DNA from 3 places in the Mesorhizobium sp. M0317 genome. Region 3 is predicted to be linked to each of the others. Evidence: predicted binding sites of a transcription regulator. Region 3 holds the regulator's gene; each other region holds the start of a gene.

Region 1 (7,007 bases), on a different contig from region 3:
TTCGACGAAGCCGAGAACCGGCTCCACGCCCAGAAGGCGGTTTTGGCCTGGTGTCTGGGCGCTTGATCTCCAGGCGCTTGCTCTCAAAACGCTTGATCCGGGGCGGCGCGATGCCTATTTGCGCCCCATCACGCAAATCAAGCGCGTTTGGACGCATGCACCCCTCCGGGCCGCATGGCCGCGCCCTGGAGCTTTGTCATGTTGGAAACGCATCAAGTGACTGAACATCACCCCAAACTCGGCGAGTTCGGCTATGCCGGCGACGATCATGTCGTGCCCTTCGAGGTAGGCCCGCTCGACGTGCGCGGCCGCACCGTGCAGCTCGGGCCGATGCTCGACGCCATCCTCAACCGTCATGACTATCCCGAGCCGGTCGCCCGCCTGCTGGCGGAAGCCTGTGTGCTGACGGTGCTGCTCGGCACTTCGCTCAAATTTGAAGGCAAGTTCATCCTGCAGACCCGCACCGACGGGCCTGTCGACATGCTGGTCGCGGATTTCTCCACGCCCTCGGCATTGCGCGCCTATGCGCGCTTCGATGCCGACCGGCTGGAGGCCCTGGTGGCCGCAGGCCAGACCTCGCAGCAGACGCTGCTGGGCAGCGGCGTTTTGGCGCTGACCATCGACCAAGGCGCGCACACGCAGCGCTATCAGGGCATCGTCCAGCTCGACGGCGAGACGCTGGAAGACGCCGCGCGCACCTATTTCCGCCAGTCGGAGCAGATCCCGACCGACCTCCGGCTGTCGGTGGCCAAGCTGCTGACGCCCGGCCCCGGCGGTGCGCGCGAGCAGTGGCGCGCCGGCGGTATCCTGGCGCAGTTCCTGCCGCAGTCACCCGAGCGCATGCGCGTGCCCGACATTTCGGGCGGCGACGGCGATCCGCGTGACGTGACGCAGGAGCCGGCCGACAATTCGTGGCGCGAGCTGGTGGCGCTGCTCGGCACCATCGAGCCGACCGAGCTGATCGACCCGACCATCGGCGCCGAGCGGCTGCTCTACAGGCTGTTCCACGAACATGGCGTGCGCGTCTTCGGCGGCGTGCCGGTCGCCGACCAATGTTCCTGCTCAAGGGACAAGATACGCGGCATCCTCGAGGGGTTTTCCGCGCAGGAGATCAAGGACAGCACCGAAGATGGCGGCATCCACGTCGCCTGCGAGTTCTGCTCGAAGCAGTACGACTTCGACCCGGCGGAGTTTGCAGCTCAGTAGCATCTCTTCCTTCTCCCCGTTCACGGGGAGAAGGTGCCCGAAGGGCGGATGAGGGGCAGCGCGAACTTTGGTGAATGGCCGCGCATAGCCTACGTCATGTGCGTGGAAGATAACCTCATGAGTCCGGCGGCGCCCCTCATTGCACTGCCGGGCATTTCTCCCCGTATAGAGATGGGGAGAAAACCCTAATTCACCGTCCGCCGCGTCCCCGGCAGATCCAGCGAAAACGCGGGAATAGCGACGTCGAACGTCTCGCCCTTTTTGTTGCGCATGGTGTAGTGGCCGACCATGAAGCCGGAGGGCGTCGAGAGCGGGCAGCCTGACGTGTATTGATAGCTGTCGCCGGGATTGAGCTCAGGCTGGTCGCCGACCACGCCGGCGCCGCGCACTTCCTCGATCCGGCCGCTGCCGTCGGTGATGTGCCAGTAACGCGACATAAGCTGCACGAAATCGTCGGACTGGTTGTCGATCGTCACCTGGTAGCCCCAGACATAACGGTTCTCCGCCGGGTCCGAGCGGTCCTCCAGGTAGAACGGTCTGACCTGCACTTCGATGTTGCGCGTGACGGCGCGATACATGGGCTGCTCCGGTTGCGCGGCAAGGAACATTTTTCGCGCTATGCGGTTTGATACGCGCAGAGCGGCATGTCCTGCCAGCCTCAAAGCGGAGGTGCCGACAAACAATGTCATTTAAGTGACACATGACAGTGTTGGTGTGCGCAAACCTTGCCGGCGACTCAAGGCCCATCTGTCGACTGACAAAGCAGCCGCGAGCGGCCTTTCCGGAGTGACCAGATCTCATGGAACTAGCTCTCACAGCCGCCTTCGCTTCCTCCGCTTTGCTTCTTTCCAATCTCGCCAGCATCCTGCTTGCTTCGTCGAAACTGCAAGCGCGTCGCCTTATCCCTCCGCCGTCCGACGAGCAGCCACCGGTCTCGATCGTCGTGCCGTCGCGCGGCGTGGAGCCGTTCACACAAGAGACGCTGCAGCGAGCCTTCTCGCTCGACTGGCCGCGCTACGAACTGATCTTCTGCGTCGCTCACGCCGACGATCCCGTCGTCAAACTGATAAACAGGGCGATCGTCCTGTTTCCCAACGTGCCGGCCCGGCTGCTGATCGGCGACGACCGCGTCAGCAGCAACCCGAAGCTCAACAACTGCGTCAAGGGCTGGGAAGCGGCGCGCAATCATTGGGTTATTCTGGCGGATTCCAACGTGCTGATGCCTAGGGATTACGTCCAGCACCTGATGGCGGCCTGGCGGACCAATACCGGGCTTATCTGCTCGACGCCGATCGGCTCGCGGCCGGAAGGCTTCTGGGCCGAGGTCGAATGCGCGTTCCTCAACACGCTGCAGGCGCGCTGGCAATATGCCGGCGAGGCGCTTGGCCTCGGCTTTGCCCAGGGCAAGAGCATGCTGTGGAACAAGCCGATGCTCGATACCAATGGCGGTATCCGCGCGCTGGCCGCCGAGATCGCCGAGGATGCTGCTGCAACCAAGCTGGTCAACGGACTGGGCCTGCGCGTCAATCTCGTTGCCTCGCCTTTCGAGCAACCACTGGGGCAGCGCCGACTTGCCGACATCTGGTCGCGTCAGGCGCGCTGGGCGCGGTTGCGCCGCGTCACTTTCCCGCTGTTTTTCGCACCCGAGATCCTGACCGGCGTCGCCGTGCCGTTGGCGTTGGCGCTGGTGGCGGCAGCAAGTGCCGGCATCAGCCTGCCGGCCACGGTGTTGGCCGTGCTGACGGCGGCCTACATTCCCGAATGCGCGCTGGCCGCGGCCAAGGGCTGGCATCTGTCGCTGCGCATGATCCCGGCGATGATGGTCCGCGACATGATGCTTCCCGCCATCTGGGCGCGCGGCTGGCTGAGCGGCGCCGTCGATTGGCGCGGCAACACCATGATCATCGGCACCAAGGCAGCCGAGCTGGAAGAGGCTTCGTCGGGAGCGTGACGCCTCGCGGCCTACCCGGCTGCCTTCAGCGCCTGCGCAACGTCCTCCAGCAGATCGTCCGTATCCTCAAGACCGACCGACAGCCTGAGCGTTCCCGGCCCGATGCCAAGCTCGGCGCGAGCTTCGTCGCTGAGGTTCTTGTGCGTGGTGGTCCCCGGATGGGTGATCAGGCTCTTGGCGTCGCCGAGATTGTTGGAGATCAGCACGATGTCGAGCGCGTTCTGCAAGGCGAAGGCCGCCTGCTTGCCGCCCTTCACGTCGAGGCAGATCAGCGTCGATCCGCCCGTCATCTGCTTCTTGACGATGTCGGCCTGCGGGTGGTCGGCGCGGCCGGGATAGATGACGCGGGCGATTTCCGGCCGTCCTGCCAGGAAATCCGCGATCTTGGCCGCGCTTTCCGTCTGCTGGCGCACCCGAACCGGCAGCGTCTCCAGGCCCTTGAGCAGCGTCCAGGCGTTGAACGGCGACAGGCTCGGGCCGGTGTGGCGGAAATAGTCGTGCAAATTCTCGTCGATCCATTTCTTGTCCGACAGGATGATGCCGCCAAGACAGCGTCCCTGGCCGTCAATGTGCTTGGTCGCGGAGTAGACGACGATATGGGCGCCGAGCTGCAAGGGCTTCTGCTGCAAGGGCGTGGCAAAGACATTGTCGACGATCAGCCTGGCGCCGATCGAGGTGGCGAGCGCCGCCACCGCTGCGATGTCGACCACTTCCAGCGTCGGATTGGTCGGGCTTTCCAGGAAGAACAGTTTCGTGTTCGGCCGCACCGCCTTTTCCCAGTTGACGATGTCGGTGCCGTCGACCAGCGTTGCCTCGATGCCGTATTTCGGCGCCAGCGTCTCGACCACCCAGCGGCAGGAGCCGAACAGCGCGCGCGCCGCAACGATATGGTCGCCGGCCTTGGCGCTGCACAGCAGCGCTGCCGTCACCGCAGCCATGCCCGACGCCGTGGCGCGGGCATCTTCGGCACCCTCCAGCGCGCACATGCGCTTTTCGAACATGTCGACGGTAGGGTTGGCATAGCGCGAATAGATGAAGCCCGGCTCCTCGCCCTTGAAACGGGCTTCCGCGGCCTGCGCCGTTTCATAGACATAGCCCTGGGTGAGATACATCGCTTCCGACGTCTCGCCGAACTGGGAACGCAGTGTTCCCCCGTGCACGAGTGCGGTCTGAGGCTTCCAGTTACGCTTCTTGGTGCTCATCGCTTTTGTTCCAGACACAAAAAAACCGGCCGCGAAAGTCGCAACCGGTCCATATGGCCTTGCGGCCCGACGGTCCTTTAGCGACTTGTTTAACGTGGCTGCAAGCCGACCGGCCAAATCACCACGGGATAACGACCCTTTAGACCTCACCTGCGCTTGCGTCAATTGCCGGCTTCATTAAGAGGTTTGTACCAGGCAGGTTCCGCAATAATATCCAGCGGTTTTGCGGCAAGAACCTGCCACAAAGAGACCGACCTTGGAGCGGAGCCAGCCTTTTGCGGCAGACAGGCATTCTTCCCGATCAGGACATTTCCGCGCTGTTTCAGTCCGGCGCGCTGAAGTCGCCGCGCGCGCTCGATGTCGACCAGGTGCAGCCGGCGAGCCTCGATCTCAGGCTCGGCGAGAAGGCTTTTCGCGTGCGCGCCTCCTTCCTGCCGGGTCCCGATCATCTGGTGGCCGACAAGCTTCACCGGCTGAAATTGCACGAATTCAGTCTCGCCGGGGGCGCGGTGCTGGAAACCGGCTGCGTCTACATCGTGCCGCTGCTCGAAAGCCTGGCGCTGCCCGCAAACGTGTCGGCCTCGGCCAACCCGAAGAGCTCGACCGGCCGGCTCGACATCTTCACCCGGGTGATGACCGATCGCGGCCATGAGTTCGACAAGATCGCCCCCGGCTATCACGGGCCGCTTTATCTCGAAGTCAGTCCACGCACCTTCCCGATCGTCGTACGCGCCGGATCGAGGCTGTCGCAGATCCGCTTTCGCACCGGCAACGCGCTGTTGTCGGAGGCAGAGCTGAACGAATTGCACCGCGCCGAGATGCTGGTGGCGACCGAACCGCCCAACATCTCCGGCGGCGGCATTGCGCTGTCGATCGATCTCGACGGCGACCAGAACGGCCTGGTAGGCTACCGCGGCAAGCATCACACCGGCCTGGTCGATGTCGACAAGCGCGCCGCCCAGGATGCCGTCGATTTCTGGGAGCCGCTCTACAAGAGCGGCGCCGGCGAACTGGTGCTCGACCCGGACGAGTTCTACATCCTGGTCAGCCGGGAAGCCGTGCACGTGCCGCCGCTCTACGCCGCCGAGATGACGCCCTTCGATCCGCTGGTTGGCGAATTCCGTGTTCACTATGCCGGCTTCTTCGATCCGGGCTTCGGCCATTCGGCCTCAGGCGGCACCGGCAGCCGGGCGGTGCTCGAAGTGCGCAGCCACGAAGTGCCGTTCATCCTCGACCACGGCCAGATCGTCGGCCGGCTGGTCTACGAACACATGCTGAAGCGGCCGCAGGCGCTTTACGGCACCGATCTCGGCTCGAACTACCAGGCGCAAGGCCTCAAGCTCTCCAAGCATTTCCGCCCCGCCGGCTGAACCTTCGATCACCGTCAGGCAAAATACTTGCCTGCGCTGCCTCACCATGCTTGGCTGCCTTTCGGTGGCCGGCAAGAGAACGGCGCGCAAGGGGAACCAAAATGCAGATTTCAAGATGGATCATATCGGCAGCGAGCGCTGCCATGCTGGTGATATCGGCCGGCTCGCTGGCTGAGGCGCAGGAGAAATTGAAGATCGGCACCGAGGGCGCTTATCCGCCCTTCAACACCATCACCGCGGACGGCAAGATCGAGGGCTTCGACATCGACATTGCCAATGCGCTGTGTGCGCAGATGAAGGTCGAGTGCGAGATCGTCACCCAGGACTGGGACGGCATCATCCCGGCGCTGCAGGCGAAAAAGTTCGACGCCATCATCGCCTCGATGAGCATCACCGAGGAGCGCAAGAAACAGGTCGCCTTCACCAACAAATACTACACGACGCCGCTGGCGCTGGTGGCGCCCAAGGACAGCGACCTCACTTCCACCGAACCGGCAGCCCTTGCCGGCAAGACGGTGGGCGCGCAGGCCTCGACCACCCAGGCCGACTATGCGCAGGACGCCTATGGCAAGGCCGGCGCCGAGGCGAAACTCTACCCCACCCAGGAAGAGGCGATCACCGACTTGCAGAACGGCCGTCTCGACGCCGTCATCTCCGACAAATTCGTGCTGATGGACTGGCTGAAGAAGGCGAGCGACGGCTGCTGCAAGCTTGTCGGTGACGTCAAGGGCACCGAGACGCAAGCCGGCATCGCTGTCCGCCTGGAGGACACGGCACTTCGCGACAAGCTCAACGCGGCGATAGACGCCATCGTCGCCGACGGCACTTACAAGAAGATCCAGGCCAAGTATTTCGATTTCGATATCTATTGAGTCCCGTCCGCCGGCGTCAGCCGCGAAAGAGATACGATTTCGCGGCGCCAAGGCAGGCATGAAAATGGCCGATAAACAGCAGTTCGCCTGCGGCCAAACGTTTCCTGCCCCAAAAGCCTTCGGTCAGCTTGACCTCGTCGAGCGAAGCGTTTGAGCCGCGCTTCAACGGGAACAACTGCTTGTCGAGGCAACCGAGGACATGGGCCTTGGCGGAGTCGATGCCGCAGACCTTGCCATTGTTGTTCAGCCTGTCGCTGCGAAGCGCTGATGTCATGTGATCCGTGTTGCGCATCAGAAAGCTCACCTGGGCTTTCGAATAGCCGGTTGCTAGAAGACGGCTCGTCATCGCCAAACGGGCTTCACGATAGGACTTCGGGCTGCACTGGCCGGCGCTAAAGGCCACCGA
Region 2 (7,007 bases), on a different contig from region 3:
AGCAGGTCGGCGATGTCGCGGGTCGACACCGAACCGTAGAGCTGGCCTGTCTCGCCGGCCGAACGCACGGCGATGAAGCTCTTGCCGTCGAGCTTTTCGGCAACCTGGCTGGCTTCCGACTTGCGCTCGAGGTTGCGCGCTTCGAGCTGCGCGCGCTGCCCTTCGAACTTCTTCTTGTTGGCTTCGTTGGCGCGCAGCGCCTTGCCCTGCGGCAAGAGGAAGTTGCGGGCAAAGCCGTCCTTGACCTTGACGGTATCGCCCATCTGGCCGAGGCGGGAAACGCGTTCGAGAAGAATCACTTGCATGGTCTTATTCCTTCGTCTGGGCACCGACCGCGGGATCGGCGCCGAATTGAATGGAACAGGTCAGGAAGCTCTGAGCGCCTTGGCGCCGGTGTCGCTGTCCTGCCTGTCGCGGCAGTTAGAGGCTTTTCACCTCAACTCGGGATTTCAATGCACGTCGCCAAGAGTGGTCCCGGTTTTGGGACAACGACATGCATCATCAAATTACCCCTGCGGCGCCCGTCGCCGTGGGAGAAGGAAGCAGGCGGCGAACCGCCTGCTCGAAAGTCTTAGCGAACCACGTAGGGCAGCAGGCCGAGGAAGCGGGCGCGCTTGATCGCCTTGGCGAGTTCGCGCTGCTTCTTCTGGCTTACGGCGGTGATGCGCGACGGCACGATCTTGCCACGCTCGGAAATGTAGCGCTGCAGAAGACGCACGTCCTTGTAGTCGATCTTGGGCGCGTTGGCGCCGGAGAACGGGCAGGTCTTGCGGCGGCGATGGAACGGGCGCCGGGTCGGGATCTGATTGATGTCGACCATTATTCTGCACCTCCTTCAACGCCTTCGCGCGGACGGCGCGGACCACGATCACCACCGGCGTCGCCAAATGAGCGCGGCGGACGATCGCCACGGTCGCCGCGGTCACGGTCGCCAAACGAGCGCGGACCACGATCACCACGGTCGCGGTCGCCGAAGCCGCCGCGTTCCGAGCGCTCTTCGCGCTTCTGCATCATGGCCGACGGGCCTTCCTCATGCGCCTCGACCTTGACGGTCAGGAAACGCAGCACGTCCTCGGACAGGCCCATCTGGCGCTCCATCTCGTTGAGCGCTGCCGGCGGGCAGTTGAGGTCCATAAGCGTGTAGTAAGCCTTCCGGTTCTTGTTGACCCGGTAGGTGAGGGACTTCAGTCCCCAGTTCTCGACCCGGCCGACGGACCCGCCATTTGCGGAGATGACGCCCTTGTACTGTTCGACAAGCGCATCGACCTGCTGCTGCGAGAGGTCCTGCCGGGCAAGGAACACATGTTCGTATAAAGCCATAGTGGTTCAGTGCCTTTCTTCGTTTCTCTCCCGGATCCTCGCGGCAAAAGCCTCTGCAACTTCTCTGACCCGCTGATCCCGAAGGGGCGGGGAAGAAAGGAGCATTTCGAGACGGTCGAGAGCGGAGACACGGGAGGCGGAAGCGCTTCTGGCTTCACACGAAGGTTTTGGGTAAAACCTCCGGCCCTCCGTTCAGCCCCCAGCAAGGACCGGCAGATTGCGGGCGTCTATATAGCAAATTGTCTGGAAGGCAAGGGTAACGCATGCTCCGGACAGCGTCCTGGCGTCGCAGGGTTGGAAAAATACCAGGCATCAACTCGTATGCGGGGTACCACCGTTGATCGTTTCGGGGAAGAAATCCGGAGCCGCCTTACGCTTGCCGAACATCATGTCGTATTGCAGCAAGCGGTAATCGTTGATCGCCGGATCAACGTCCTTCTGCCGCGCCCAGTCCGGCGTGGCCTCACCTGACGGTGTCAAAAGCAGATTGCGGTCGACGACGCGATAGCGTTCGCGCAGCGCGCCCAGGAAGCCGGTGTAGTAGGGGTGCGTGATCCCGGCCGTTGTCAGGATGTGGTAGGGCAGGAAGGCCGGGCTCACGGCGCCCATATCCTGCGCCGGACCGGTACGGTTAGACCAGATGACCAGCGGCGTCTGATGATGCTCCAGTGCCGCCGCCGGCGTCGGTTCCTTGCGCGGCGCGACATTGTCCTTCAGGTAACCGGTTTCGACATAGACGGGGCCGAGCGGCGGCAGATGGTCGCCGAAGAAGGCGATGACCGTCGGCCGGTCGCGCTTCTTCGCCCATTCGATCAGCCGCTCGAGGCCGCGATCGGCATCGGCGGAGCCTTCGGCATAGCTGAGCAGCGATTCCCGCGCCCATGTGCTGATCGGCGCCGCGACCTTGTGGGTCGGATTGTAATAGCGGTACGGCTCGTAGGGACCGTGGTTCTGCAGGCTGACGGCGAAGAAGAACACCGGCCGCTCGCTGGCGTCGGCCTCTGCGATGATCTCGTCGGTCATCGAGGCATCGGAAGCCAGCGGCCCGCGCTTTTCCAGTGGCGGCAGCGTCTCTTCCGAGCGGAAATCGTTGAAGCCGAAATCGGCATAGACGGCGCCTCTGTTCCAAAACCAGTTGGTGCCCGGATGGATGGCGCGCGCCCGGTAGCCCTCGCTTTTCAGGAAGGTCGCCAGCGACGGCGTCGGCGTGCGCACATATTGCTGGTAGGGGATCGAGCCCGCCGGCAGGAAGGCATTGGAAAAGCCGGTCAGCGCCTCGAATTCGATGTTGGCGGTCATGCCGCCGAATTCCGGCGAGAACATATAGCCGGAACGCAGCGCCCGCACATTGGGGATCGGGTCAGGCGTGATTGTGACGCCGGGCAGCTTGGTCGGATCCCAGAAAGATTCGCTCATCACCACGATGATGTCGGGTTTCTCATCCGGTACCGAGGCCGCCACATCAGGCCTGTCGATCGCGTCGATCGCCTTGTCGGAATAGCCCGCCGGCGCCGAGACATGCGCCATCGGCACGTTGAGCGCGAAGGCCAGCGCAAACCCGTTGGAGGCGTAGTTCTCCTTCTGGTCCCACATGATCGGGATGATCTGCAGCCGGTCGCGGGTCCACGAGAAGGTGGCGTAGTCCATGATCGAGACGAAGAAGGCGAGCAGCGGCACTGCCAGCGTCAGCCGCGCCAGCCGCCCTTTGCGGCTGAGGATCGGAACCTTGCGGCGCCACAACCGCCAGCCATAGATCAGCAGCGACAGGCCGGCGACGATGCCGACCGCCATGGCGAGCGCCGTCCAGGGCCGTTCGCGCACCAGGAGCGGCATCAGTGCCATGATCTGGCGCGAATAAAGAAAATCGGTTGGGTAGAGTGGATCGCCGAGATAATGCGACTTCTGATGCCCGACAAAGGCCAGCGCCAGCGTCAGCGGCGCCACGATCATCAGGCTCTGGTGACTGCGGCCAAGCACGGCGTCCAGTCCCATCAGCACCAATGCAAAGACAATGATGGTGGTCCAGCCCGGCTTGAATGGCTGCAGGAAGAAGTCGACCGTGCCGAAGAAGTCGCCGCGCACGATCCATTCGATGGCGAACACCAGGATGGCGGAGGCAAGCAGCGTGACCAGACCGTAGCGGATGACCGGCCATCTGCGCCCCGGCAGGTAGCCGGTGGACGGATCGTCTTCCAAGAATTGTGGCGCGGGTACGGCCGCGCCCTTCCTGATCCTAGCCACGTCTCTTCCCCCGGCCCAAGCAACGCGTATTTCCACTCGCGCCACCGTTCTGTCATAGAACTGTCATGCAAAAGCTAGCGCCTGTGGCGAAAATAAGAAGAGCCAGCAAACGATTCGTGAGCGGTTTTCATCAGGTGTGATCGGCAAAAAGCCTTTGGGAACAGGGACTCGAGGTCAGCTCCGGTTCAAGCGAGAGCCGAAATGCCGCCTCCGGGCTTGACTTGACGGTCCGCCTTGCGTCACAGGCAGGAAAAATCAGCCGCTGGAGAGCGCCCAAATGGCCGTCGCATTCACCTTTCCGGGACAGGGCAGCCAGGCTGTCGGCATGGGCAAGGACCTCGCCGACGCCTTCCCCGAGGCACGCAGGGTGTTCGAGGAAGTCGATGATGCGTTGGGCGAAGAGCTGTCGAAACTGATCTGGGAAGGCCCGGAAGAGGCGCTGACCCTGACTGCCAATGCCCAGCCGGCGCTGATGGCGGTCTCGCTGGCGGCGATCCGCTCGCTGGAAGCGCGCGGCTTTTCGCTGAAGGACAAGGTTGCCTACGTTGCCGGTCATTCGCTCGGCGAATATTCCGCCCTTGCCGCGGCCGGTTTCGTTTCGGTCGCCGATGCCGCCCGGCTGCTGCGCATCCGCGGCAACGCCATGCAGGCGGCGGTGCCGGCCGGCGAGGGCGCCATGGCGGCGATCATCGGACTGGAACAGCCCGACGTCGAAGCCGCTTGCACCGAGGCCGCAACGGGATCCGGCAAAGTCTGCCAGATCGCCAACGACAATGGCGGCGGCCAGCTGGTGATCTCCGGCGCCAGGGCGGCGGTGGAACTCGCCGCGAAACTGTGCACCGAAAAGGGCGCCAAGCGGGCGCTGATGCTGCAGGTCTCCGCCCCCTTCCATTCGGCGCTGATGGCGCCGGCGGCCGATGTCATGCGCGAGGCGCTGGCCGGCGTGACCAAGAATGCACCGGTCGTGCCCGTCGTCTCCAACGTCACTGTAGCCCCGAGCAGCGACCCCGACGAGATCGCGCGCCGCCTGGTCGAGCAGATCACCGGCCGCGTGCGCTGGCGCGAAACGGTGGAGTGGTTCGGCGCCAATGGCGTCGCCACGCTGTTTGAGATCGGCGCCGGCAAGGTGCTTTCCGGCCTGGCGCGGCGGATCAGCCGCGACATCGCCACATCGGCCGTCGGCACGCCGGCCGATGTCGAGGCGGCGCTGGCCGCGCTTGCATAATCCACTGGCGATTCAACCCCTCCCGTGGGAAGGGTGTTCTCTTAAGATCAGGAGACGAAAATGTTCGAACTGACCGGCCGCAAGGCGCTCGTCACCGGCGCATCGGGCGGCATTGGCGAGGCGATTGCCCGGGTGCTGCATGCGCAAGGCGCCATTGTCGGCCTGCACGGCACCCGCATCGAGAAACTGGAGACCCTGGCCGGCGAACTCGGCGACCGGGTAAAGCTGTTCCCGGCCAATCTTGCCGACCGTGACGAGGTCAAGGCGCTTGGTCAGAAGGCCGAAGCCGAACTCGAAGGCGTCGACATACTGGTCAACAATGCCGGCATCACCAAGGACGGCCTGTTCGTGCGCATGGCGGACGCGGATTGGGACAGCGTGCTGGAGGTGAACCTCACCGCCGTGTTCCGGCTGACCCGCGAGCTGACCCATCCGATGATGCGCCGCCGCCATGGCCGCATCATCAACATCACCTCGGTGGTCGGCGTCACCGGCAATCCTGGCCAGACCAATTATTGCGCCTCCAAGGCCGGCATGATCGGCTTTTCCAAGTCGCTGGCGCAGGAGATCGCCACCCGCAACATCACCGTCAACTGCGTCGCCCCGGGCTTTATCGAATCGGCCATGACCGACAAGCTCAACGACAAGCAGAAAGACGCGATAATGGCCGCGATCCCGACGCGCCGCATGGGCACGAGTGGTGAAGTGGCGTCGGCCGTCGCCTATCTCGCCTCCAACGAGGCAGCCTACGTCACCGGCCAGACCATCCATGTCAACGGCGGCATGGCCATGATCTGACGGGATATTGCCGGGTGATAAGAAGACATGGCCGGCTTGTGAAAAGAGACCATTTCGCCTTGGACCTCAGCCATTTTTCGTGTAATGCGGCCCGCAACCCGGCGGTTCGGGCAAAAACCGGTCCGGCATCGTTGCGTTTCCGGCAGGACCATCTTTCAGCTTGATTAGCGGCATTCTGCCCGCTAACGAAGACAGACAAACAAAAGACGAGGATGCCCCAAATGAGTGACACCGCAGAGCGCGTCAAGAAGATCGTCATCGAACATCTTGGCGTCGATGCCGACAAGGTGACGGAGCAGGCGAGCTTCATCGATGATCTGGGCGCGGACAGCCTCGACACGGTCGAACTCGTCATGGCCTTCGAAGAAGAGTTCGGCGTCGAGATTCCGGACGATGCGGCCGAGACCATCCTGACCGTCGGCGATGCCGTGAAGTACATCGACAAGGCTTCGGCCTGACACTATCCGCAGTCATCACCGGGGAGGACCTGCGATGAGGCGTGTCGTCGTCACGGGCCTTGGCCTGGTTTCGCCGTTCGGCATGGGCTTCGAGCACAGCTGGAAGGAACTTCTGACCGGCCGCAGCGCCGCCAAGCGCGTCACCGAGTTCGAAGTGGAAGATCTTGCCTGCAAGATAGCCCACGTCATTCCGCGCGGTGACGGCACCAACGGCACGCTCAATCCCGAAGCCGTGCTCGAGCCCAAGGAACTGCGCAAGATCGGCGACTTCATCCTTTACGGGATTGCGGCCGCCGACGAAGCGCTGAAGGATTCCGGCTGGGAGCCCAGCACCGAAGCCGAGCGCTGCGCCACCGGCGTCATGATCGGCTCCGGCATTGGCGGCCTCGAGGGCATCGCCGAGAACGCTATCATCCTGAAAGAGCGCGGACCGCGCCGTATCAGTCCATTCTTCATTCCCGGCAACATTATCAACCTGGTATCTGGCCAGGTATCGATCCGGCATGGGCTGAAAGGCCCCAACCACGCCGTCGTCACCGCCTGCTCGACCGGCGCGCACGCCATTGGCGATGCCGCCCGGCTGATCATCTTCGGCGATGCCGACGTGATGCTGGCCGGCGGCGCGGAATCGCCGGTGACCAGACTATCGCTTGCCGGCTTCGCTGCTTGCCGGGCACTGTCCACCGACCGCAACGACACGCCTGAGAAGGCCTCGCGTCCCTATGACCGCGACCGTGACGGCTTCGTCATGGGCGAGGGCGCCGGGGTCGTCGTGCTGGAAGAACTCGAACACGCCAAGGCGCGCGGCGCCAAGATCTATGCCGAGGTCACCGGCTACGGCCTGACCGGCGATGCCTATCACATCACTGCACCGGCCGAAGACGGCGACGGCGCCTTCCGCTGCATGACGGCGGCGCTGAACCGGGCCAAGCTGACGCCCGCCGACGTCGACTACATCAACGCGC
Region 3 (7,007 bases):
CGGTTCCGGCGGCAGCCAGGGTCAGTTCGGCCTGATCCCGCTACTCGCCGGCACGCTCTACATCGCCGCCGTCGCGCTTCTGGTCGCAGTGCCGGTCGGGCTGATGTCGGCGGTCTACATGTCCGAATACGCCTCGCGCAGCGTCCGGTCGGTGGTCAAGCCCGCGCTTGAACTGCTGGCCGGCATCCCGACCATCGTCTACGGTATCTTCGCCGTGGTCACGCTCGGACCGTTCCTGCGCGACCTGTCGGCGGCACTCACCGGCGGCTCGCCCTTCATCCAGGGCCAGAGCATCTTCACCGCCGGTCTGGTGATGGGCGTCATGCTGATCCCGGTCGTGTCCTCTTTGTCCGACGACATCATCACCGCGGTGCCGCGCGCAATGCGTGACGGCTCGCTCGGCCTCGGCGCCACGCGCTCCGAGACGATCAAGCGGGTGATCCTGCCGGCGGCACTGCCCGGCATCGTCGGCGCCATCCTGTTGACGGCGTCGCGCGCCATCGGCGAGACGATGATCGTCGTGCTGGCGGCGGGCGTCGCCGCCAATCTGACGGCCAATCCGTTCGAGGCGATGACGACCATCACCGTCAAGATCGTCAACCAGCTGACCGGCGATCTCGAGTTCAACTCGCCGCAGACGCTGGTCGCCTTCGCGCTCGGCCTGACGCTGTTCGCGCTGACGCTGGTGATGAACATCGTCGCCCTCTACATCGTGCGCAAGTACCGGGAGCAGTACGAATGACCGACATCCCCCTGGACACGATGGCGGGTGCCGTCGCGCGTCCGCGCCGCGACATCGGGCTGAAGGCGCGCTATGCCGCCGAACGCCGGTTCCGCATCTATGGCGTGATTGCGATCTCGGTGGGCCTGGCGTTCCTGGCCATCATGCTGATCACCATCGTCTCGAAAGGCTACACCGCCTTCTGGCAGACGACGGTGACGCTGCCGGTCACCTTCGACGAGAAGGTGATCGATCCCTCCGGCAAGCGCGCCACCGACCCTACCGTGCTGATCAAGGCGAACTATCCCAAGCTCGCCGAAAACGCGCTGGTGGCCAAGCTCGGCATCGATCCGGCCAACAGGCCGATGATGCTGAAGCTCAAGGGCTTCCTGTCGGAAGGCGCGCGGGTCCAGCTGCGCGACATCGTCTCCGCCGATCCCTCGGTGATCGGCACGACGCGCGATGTCGACATCCTGGCTGCCGCCAATCTCGACTCGGCCTTCAAGGGTCAGATCGACCTCGGCGTCGATGAAGCGCGCCGCAAGGTGTCCAACCAGCAGATCGACTGGATGAACAAGCTTAAAGCCGACGGCGTGATGGCCGAGCATTTCAACACCGGCCTGTTCACCTATGGCGCCTCCAGCCGGCCCGAAACGTCGGGCATGGGCGTGGCGATCATCGGCTCGTTCTACATGATGGTGATCGTGCTGTTGCTGGCGCTGCCGATCGGCGTCGCCGCCTCGATCTATCTCGAGGAATTCGCCAAGAAGAACCGCTTTACGGACCTGATCGAAGTCAACATCAACAATCTCGCGGCGGTACCGTCGATCGTCTTCGGTCTGCTTGGCCTTGCCGTGTTCATCAACTTCCTCGGCATGCCGCGCTCGGCTTCCTTCGTCGGCGGCCTGGTGCTGACCTTGATGACATTGCCGACCATAATCATCGCCACGCGCGCCGCCCTCGCCGCGGTGCCGCCGTCGATCCGCTCGGCGGCCCTAGGTCTCGGCGCCTCCAAGATGCAGATGGTGTTCCATCACATCCTGCCGCTTGCCGCCCCAGGCATCCTTACCGGCACCATCATCGGCCTGGCGCGTGCGCTCGGCGAGACAGCACCGCTGCTCTTGATCGGCATGGTCGCTTTCGTCGCCGATTATCCGACGACGCCTTTCGATCCGGCGACCGCGCTGCCGGTTCAGATCTATATGTGGGCAAACGAGGCTGAGCGCGCTTTTGTCGAGCGCATGTCCGGCGCCATCATCATCCTGCTCGTCTTCCTCATGGCCATGAACATCACCGCGATCGTGCTCCGGCGCCGGTTCGAGCGGCGCTGGTAGAAAAAAGGCAATTTGGTATGAACATCATGACCGAACAGTCCCTTGAGAATGCAGTGGGCGACAAAATGAACGCCAAGTCGAACGAAGTCATCAAGATGCGCGGCGACAAGGTCGGCGTCTTCTACGGCGACAAGCAGGCGTTGTTCGACGTCAATCTCGACGTCCGCCAGAACCAGGTGACGGCGCTGATCGGCCCCTCCGGCTGCGGCAAGTCGACCTTCTTGCGCTGCCTCAACCGCATGAACGACACCATCGATTCGGCGCGGGTGACCGGCAAGATCACGCTCGATGAAGACGACATCTACGACAAGAACATCGATGTCGTCGAACTGCGCGCACGCGTCGGCATGGTGTTCCAGAAACCCAACCCGTTCCCGAAGTCCATCTACGAGAACGTCGCCTACGGCCCGCGCATCCATGGGCTGGCCAAGCGCAAGTCCGACATGGACCAGATCGTCGAGCAGAGCCTGAAGAAGGCTGCGATCTGGAACGAGGTCAAGGACCGCCTGCAGGAGCCCGGCACCGGCCTGTCCGGCGGCCAGCAGCAGCGCCTGTGCATCGCGCGCGCCATCGCCGTGTCGCCGGAGGTGATCCTGATGGACGAGCCCTGCTCGGCGCTCGATCCGATCGCCACCGCCCGTGTCGAGGAGCTGATAGACGAGCTGCGCCAGAACTACACGATCGTCATCGTCACCCATTCGATGCAGCAGGCGGCGCGCGTCTCGCAGCGCACGGCGATGTTCCATCTCGGCTATCTCGTCGAGGAGGGCGCCACCGACAAGATGTTCACCAACCCCGACGACAAGCGCACCCAGGACTACATTACCGGCCGCTTCGGCTGAGCCGTCCGGCGGGTGAATTTTCAGGCACGAGGACCAAGATCATGGGTGAACATACCGTCGCCTCCTTCGATGAAGAGCTCGGGCAGATCAGTAAGCTGATCCGCGACATGGGCGATCTGGCCGGCTCGATGGTCAGCGGCTCGACCAAGGCGCTGCTCAATTCGGACAATGCGCTGGCACAGCGTGTCGTGTCCGACGACGCCATCATGGATGCGCGCCAGCGCGAACTGGACGACCGCGCTATCACGCTGATCGCCAAGCGTCAGCCGATGGCCAACGATCTGCGCGCCGTGGTCGGCTCGATCCGCATGGCGGGCGACCTCGAGCGCATCGGCGACCTCGCCAAGAACATCGCCAAACGCGTCGGCACCGTGGGCTTGAGCGTCACGCCGCGCGACCTCTCGCACTCCATCGATGCCATGGCGCAACTGGTGCTGATCCAGGTGCAAGGCGTCGTCGAGGAATATGCCGCCACCGATGCGGCAGCTCTTGCAAAACTCAGGAATGACGACGAGCGCATCGACGTCAAATACACGTCCGTGTTTCGTGAGCTCTTGACCTACATGATGGAAGACCCTCGCAACATCACCGCCTGCACGCATCTCTTGTTCTGCGCCAAGAATCTTGAGCGCATCGGCGATCATGTCACCAACATCGCCGAAAATGCGTATTATGTGCTGACCGGCCAGCAATTGCCCGCCAATCGTCCGAAGCAGGACGAGACGGCGATGGCCACGCCGGCCTGATGAGGGTGAACTGCCTATGATCGCGCCACGCATCATGGTCGTGGAGGACGAGGAGCCGCTGGGCGTGCTCCTCCGCTACAACCTCGAATCCGAAGGCTATCAGGTCGAGGTGGTGACACGCGGCGACGAGGCCGAGATCCGCCTGCAGGAAAACGTGCCCGATCTCCTGGTGCTCGACTGGATGGTGCCCGCTGTTTCCGGCATCGAGCTCTGCCGGCGGCTTAGAGTGCGGCCCGAAACCGAGCGGCTGCCGATCATCATGCTGACCGCGCGCGGTGAGGAAAGCGATCGCGTGCGCGGCCTGTCCACCGGCGCCGACGACTATCTGGTCAAGCCATTCTCGACGCCGGAGTTCATGGCGCGCGTGAAGGCGCTGCTGCGCCGCGCCAAGCCGGAAGTGCTGTCCAGCGTGCTCAAGGTCGGCGACATCGTGCTCGACCGCGAGTCGCACCGTGTCTACCGCAAGAAGAGCGAGATCAGGCTCGGACCGACCGAGTTCCGGCTGCTCGAATTCATGATGCGCCATCCCGGCCGCGTGTTCTCGCGCAGCCAACTGCTCGACAATGTCTGGGGCGAGACGATCTATATCGACGAGCGAACCGTCGACGTCCATGTCGGGCGCTTACGCAAAGCGGTCAACAACGGCCGCATGCCGGATGTCATCCGTACCATTCGCGGCGCCGGCTACGCGATCAGGGAAGACTAGGATGCTGCGCGTCGCGCCGTTGCCGGCCATTCAGGCGAAATGCTTGCCGGATTTGGCCTGAATGCCCGGCGCGAAAATCTCCTGATCGACGAAGCCGAGCGCGCGCATGGCACAGCCTTCGCGGATCAGCGGCAGCTCGTTGGGCTCGGTGTCGAAGGAGATCGATTTCGAGTGCTGGCCGCCGGCGGTCTGGGCGATCGCTTCGCGCAATGCCGGTTCGATCAAGTCGAAGGCGGCGGCGCTGACGCCTACCATGGCGACGGGTGCCGGATCGATCAGCGCAAACAGGCTGCCGAGGCCGAAGCCGAGCGCCTCGCCGGCCTTGCAATAGGCTTCGCGCTCCGGGCCGTCGGTTTCGCGGGCGCGCGCGGCGAGTGCGCGCATATCAGCGTCGCCGATATCGACCGGCTCGGCATCCTCGCCCATCATTTTGGCGCTGCGCCAGATGGCGTAGTTTCCGGCATAGGCTTCCACGCAGCCGCGCCGCCCGCAGCGGCAGAGCGCGCCGCCCGGACGGTGGATCATGTGGCCGAACTCGCCGCCCGAGGAATGGGTGCCGGTGAACAGTTCGCCTTTCAGCACCAGGCCCATGCCGATGCCGTGCGATAAGAGGATGGCGATAAAATTGTCGCGGTAGCGCTCGGGCTGGCGCCATTGCAGGGCCACCGCCATCATATTGCAGTCGTTCTCCATGGTGGCAGGAATGCCGAATTCCGCTTCCAACATGTCGGCGAAGGCAATGTCGGTCAGTGGCGTGATTGGCGACCACAGCATGGCCCGCGCCTGCGAATCGGTGATGCCCTGGATGCCCATGGCAATGCGGGCGATGCTCTGGACATCGAGGTCCGGGTCCGCGAGACGCCGCCCGACGATTGCCACGCATTCGCCGATCAGCTCGTCGCGCGGCATGGTCAGCGTGTCGAGCCGGCGCTGTTCTTCCGCGACCACCTGGCCGGCATAGTCGATGACGGTGACGGAGAGGAAGTTCAGCGACAGCACCACGGTCATGACCGCCGCCGCTTCCGGGTTGAGGCCAAGGCCGACCTGCGGCCGGCCGCGTTTCAGCGAGCCGGTCTCGCCAGGCTTGCCTTCAATCAGGATGCCTTCTTGAATCAGATCAGACGAGATTGCCGATATCGTCGAATGGCTGAGGCCGGTGGTCGCCGCAATCTCGGTCCGCGACGGCTGGCCGGCCCGGCGCACGGCCGAAATCACCATCGCACGGTTGCGACGGCGCAGATCGTCGTGGCGGATCCCAACCGACATTTGTTTCCTCCCGGCCTCCTCGCGCCTCATGATAGTGAAGGCGTTCGACGGCACCAGCCAAATATTGGCAGACGCCGGCAGCCCTGTCATTGTTTATTGCGGACCTCGAAAAAATTCGGCACGGCCATCAGAATCCATCAGAATCGATGTTGACAGCGCCTTATCATTGAACCAGTATTTTTTCGAGGCTCGAAAAAATAGGGCCTCTGTGTGCAGGCCTTCGGGCCGGTTTTGTCGCGCCGCACGCGGCGCAGGGAGGATTATGATGAACAGATTTGCAGCCGCCATGCTGGCGGGTGTCGCCATGTCGCTGGCGCTGATGTCGGTCGCGCAGGCGAAGGACAAGGTCATCGGCGTGTCGTGGTCGAACTTCCAGGAAGAGCGCTGGAAGACCGACGAGGCGGCGATGAAAACGGCGATCGAGGCTGCCGGCGACAAGTACATTTCCGCCGACGCGCAGTCCAATCCCGGCAAGCAGCTGACCGACGTCGAAAGCCTGATCTCGCAGGGCGCCAACTCGCTGATCATCCTGGCGCAGGACGCCTCGGCCATCGGCCCGGCGGTGCAGAAGGCGCTGGACGAAGGCATTCCGGTCGTCGGCTATGACCGCCTGATCGAGAACAAGGACGTCTTCTACCTGACCTTCGACAACAAGGAAGTCGGCCGCATGCAGGCCCGCGAAGTGTTCAAGGCGAAGCCCGAAGGCAACTATGTCTTCATCAAGGGCTCTGGCTCGGATCCGAATGCCGATTTCCTGTTCTCGGGCTCAATGGAAGTGCTCAAGGAAGCCATCGACTCGGGCAAGATCAAGAATGTCGGCGAGGCCTATACCGATGGCTGGCTGCCGGCCAACGCGCAAAAGAACATGGAACAGTTCCTGACCGCCAATGACAACAAGGTCGATGCCGTGGTTGCGGCCAATGACGGCACAGCCGGCGGCGTTGTCGCCGCGCTGACGGCGCAGGGCCTTGCAGGAACGGTTCCGGTCTCGGGCCAGGACGGCGACCATGCCGCTCTGAACCGCATCGCACTCGGCACGCAGACGGTGTCGGTGTGGAAGGACGCGCGCGAACTCGGCAAGAACGCCGCCGAGATCGCCTCGCAGCTCGCCGATGGCAAGAAGACGGGCGACATTGCCGGCGCCAAGGACTTCACCACGCCTGGCGGCAACACCGTCAAGTCGCTGTTCCTGACCCCCGTCGCGATCACCAAGGACAACCTCAACGTCGTCATCGACGCCGGCTGGATCAAGAAGGACGAAGTCTGCACGGGCGTCGCCGCCGGCAGCGTCGCGGCTTGCAACTGATCTCGACGACTTGAAGAAATGAGGCGCCGCGGGGGGGGGCCCCGCGGCGGGGTTTGTAGCGGCCTTTTTTTTTTGTGGCGCCCGGG

Evidence for each region. The regulator PhoB, encoded in region 3, activates phosphate uptake and scavenging genes when phosphate is short. The targets are predictions, from matches to a motif close to TGTCATNNANCTGTCAT.
Region 1: NKI88_RS20855 (ceramide glucosyltransferase) is a predicted target of PhoB. The motif match lies at 1,890-1,906, and genes of this name have one in related genera.
Region 2: NKI88_RS07445 (LTA synthase family protein) is a predicted target of PhoB. The motif match lies at 3,612-3,628, and genes of this name have one in related genera.

Annotation. Positions count from the first base shown of each region.
Region 1 is NZ_JAMYRV010000031.1:50,390-57,396, reverse strand. It holds gene argF (ornithine carbamoyltransferase) at 1-66, shown strand, start outside; gene NKI88_RS20865 (Hsp33 family molecular chaperone) at 175-1,206, shown strand; gene apaG (Co2+/Mg2+ efflux facilitator ApaG/CorD) at 1,392-1,784, opposite strand; gene NKI88_RS20855 (ceramide glucosyltransferase) at 2,006-3,157, shown strand; gene NKI88_RS20850 (O-succinylhomoserine sulfhydrylase) at 3,169-4,359, opposite strand; SAM riboswitch at 4,417-4,494, opposite strand; gene NKI88_RS20845 (2'-deoxycytidine 5'-triphosphate deaminase) at 4,635-5,729, shown strand; gene NKI88_RS20840 (ABC transporter substrate-binding protein) at 5,831-6,601, shown strand; gene NKI88_RS20835 (hypothetical protein) at 6,618-6,893, opposite strand.
Region 2 is NZ_JAMYRV010000006.1:49,572-56,578, forward strand. It holds gene rplI (50S ribosomal protein L9) at 1-305, opposite strand, end outside; gene rpsR (30S ribosomal protein S18) at 572-820, opposite strand; gene rpsF (30S ribosomal protein S6) at 820-1,320, opposite strand; gene NKI88_RS07445 (LTA synthase family protein) at 1,633-3,561, opposite strand; gene fabD (ACP S-malonyltransferase) at 3,839-4,786, shown strand; gene fabG (3-oxoacyl-[acyl-carrier-protein] reductase) at 4,847-5,584, shown strand; gene NKI88_RS07460 (acyl carrier protein) at 5,806-6,042, shown strand; gene fabF (beta-ketoacyl-ACP synthase II) at 6,077-7,007, shown strand, end outside.
Region 3 is NZ_JAMYRV010000030.1:75,919-82,925, forward strand. It holds gene pstC (phosphate ABC transporter permease subunit PstC) at 1-742, shown strand, start outside; gene pstA (phosphate ABC transporter permease PstA) at 739-2,055, shown strand; gene pstB (phosphate ABC transporter ATP-binding protein PstB) at 2,073-2,897, shown strand; gene phoU (phosphate signaling complex protein PhoU) at 2,939-3,643, shown strand; gene phoB (phosphate regulon transcriptional regulator PhoB) at 3,660-4,349, shown strand; gene NKI88_RS20570 (ROK family transcriptional regulator) at 4,380-5,615, opposite strand; gene xylF (D-xylose ABC transporter substrate-binding protein) at 5,881-6,921, shown strand.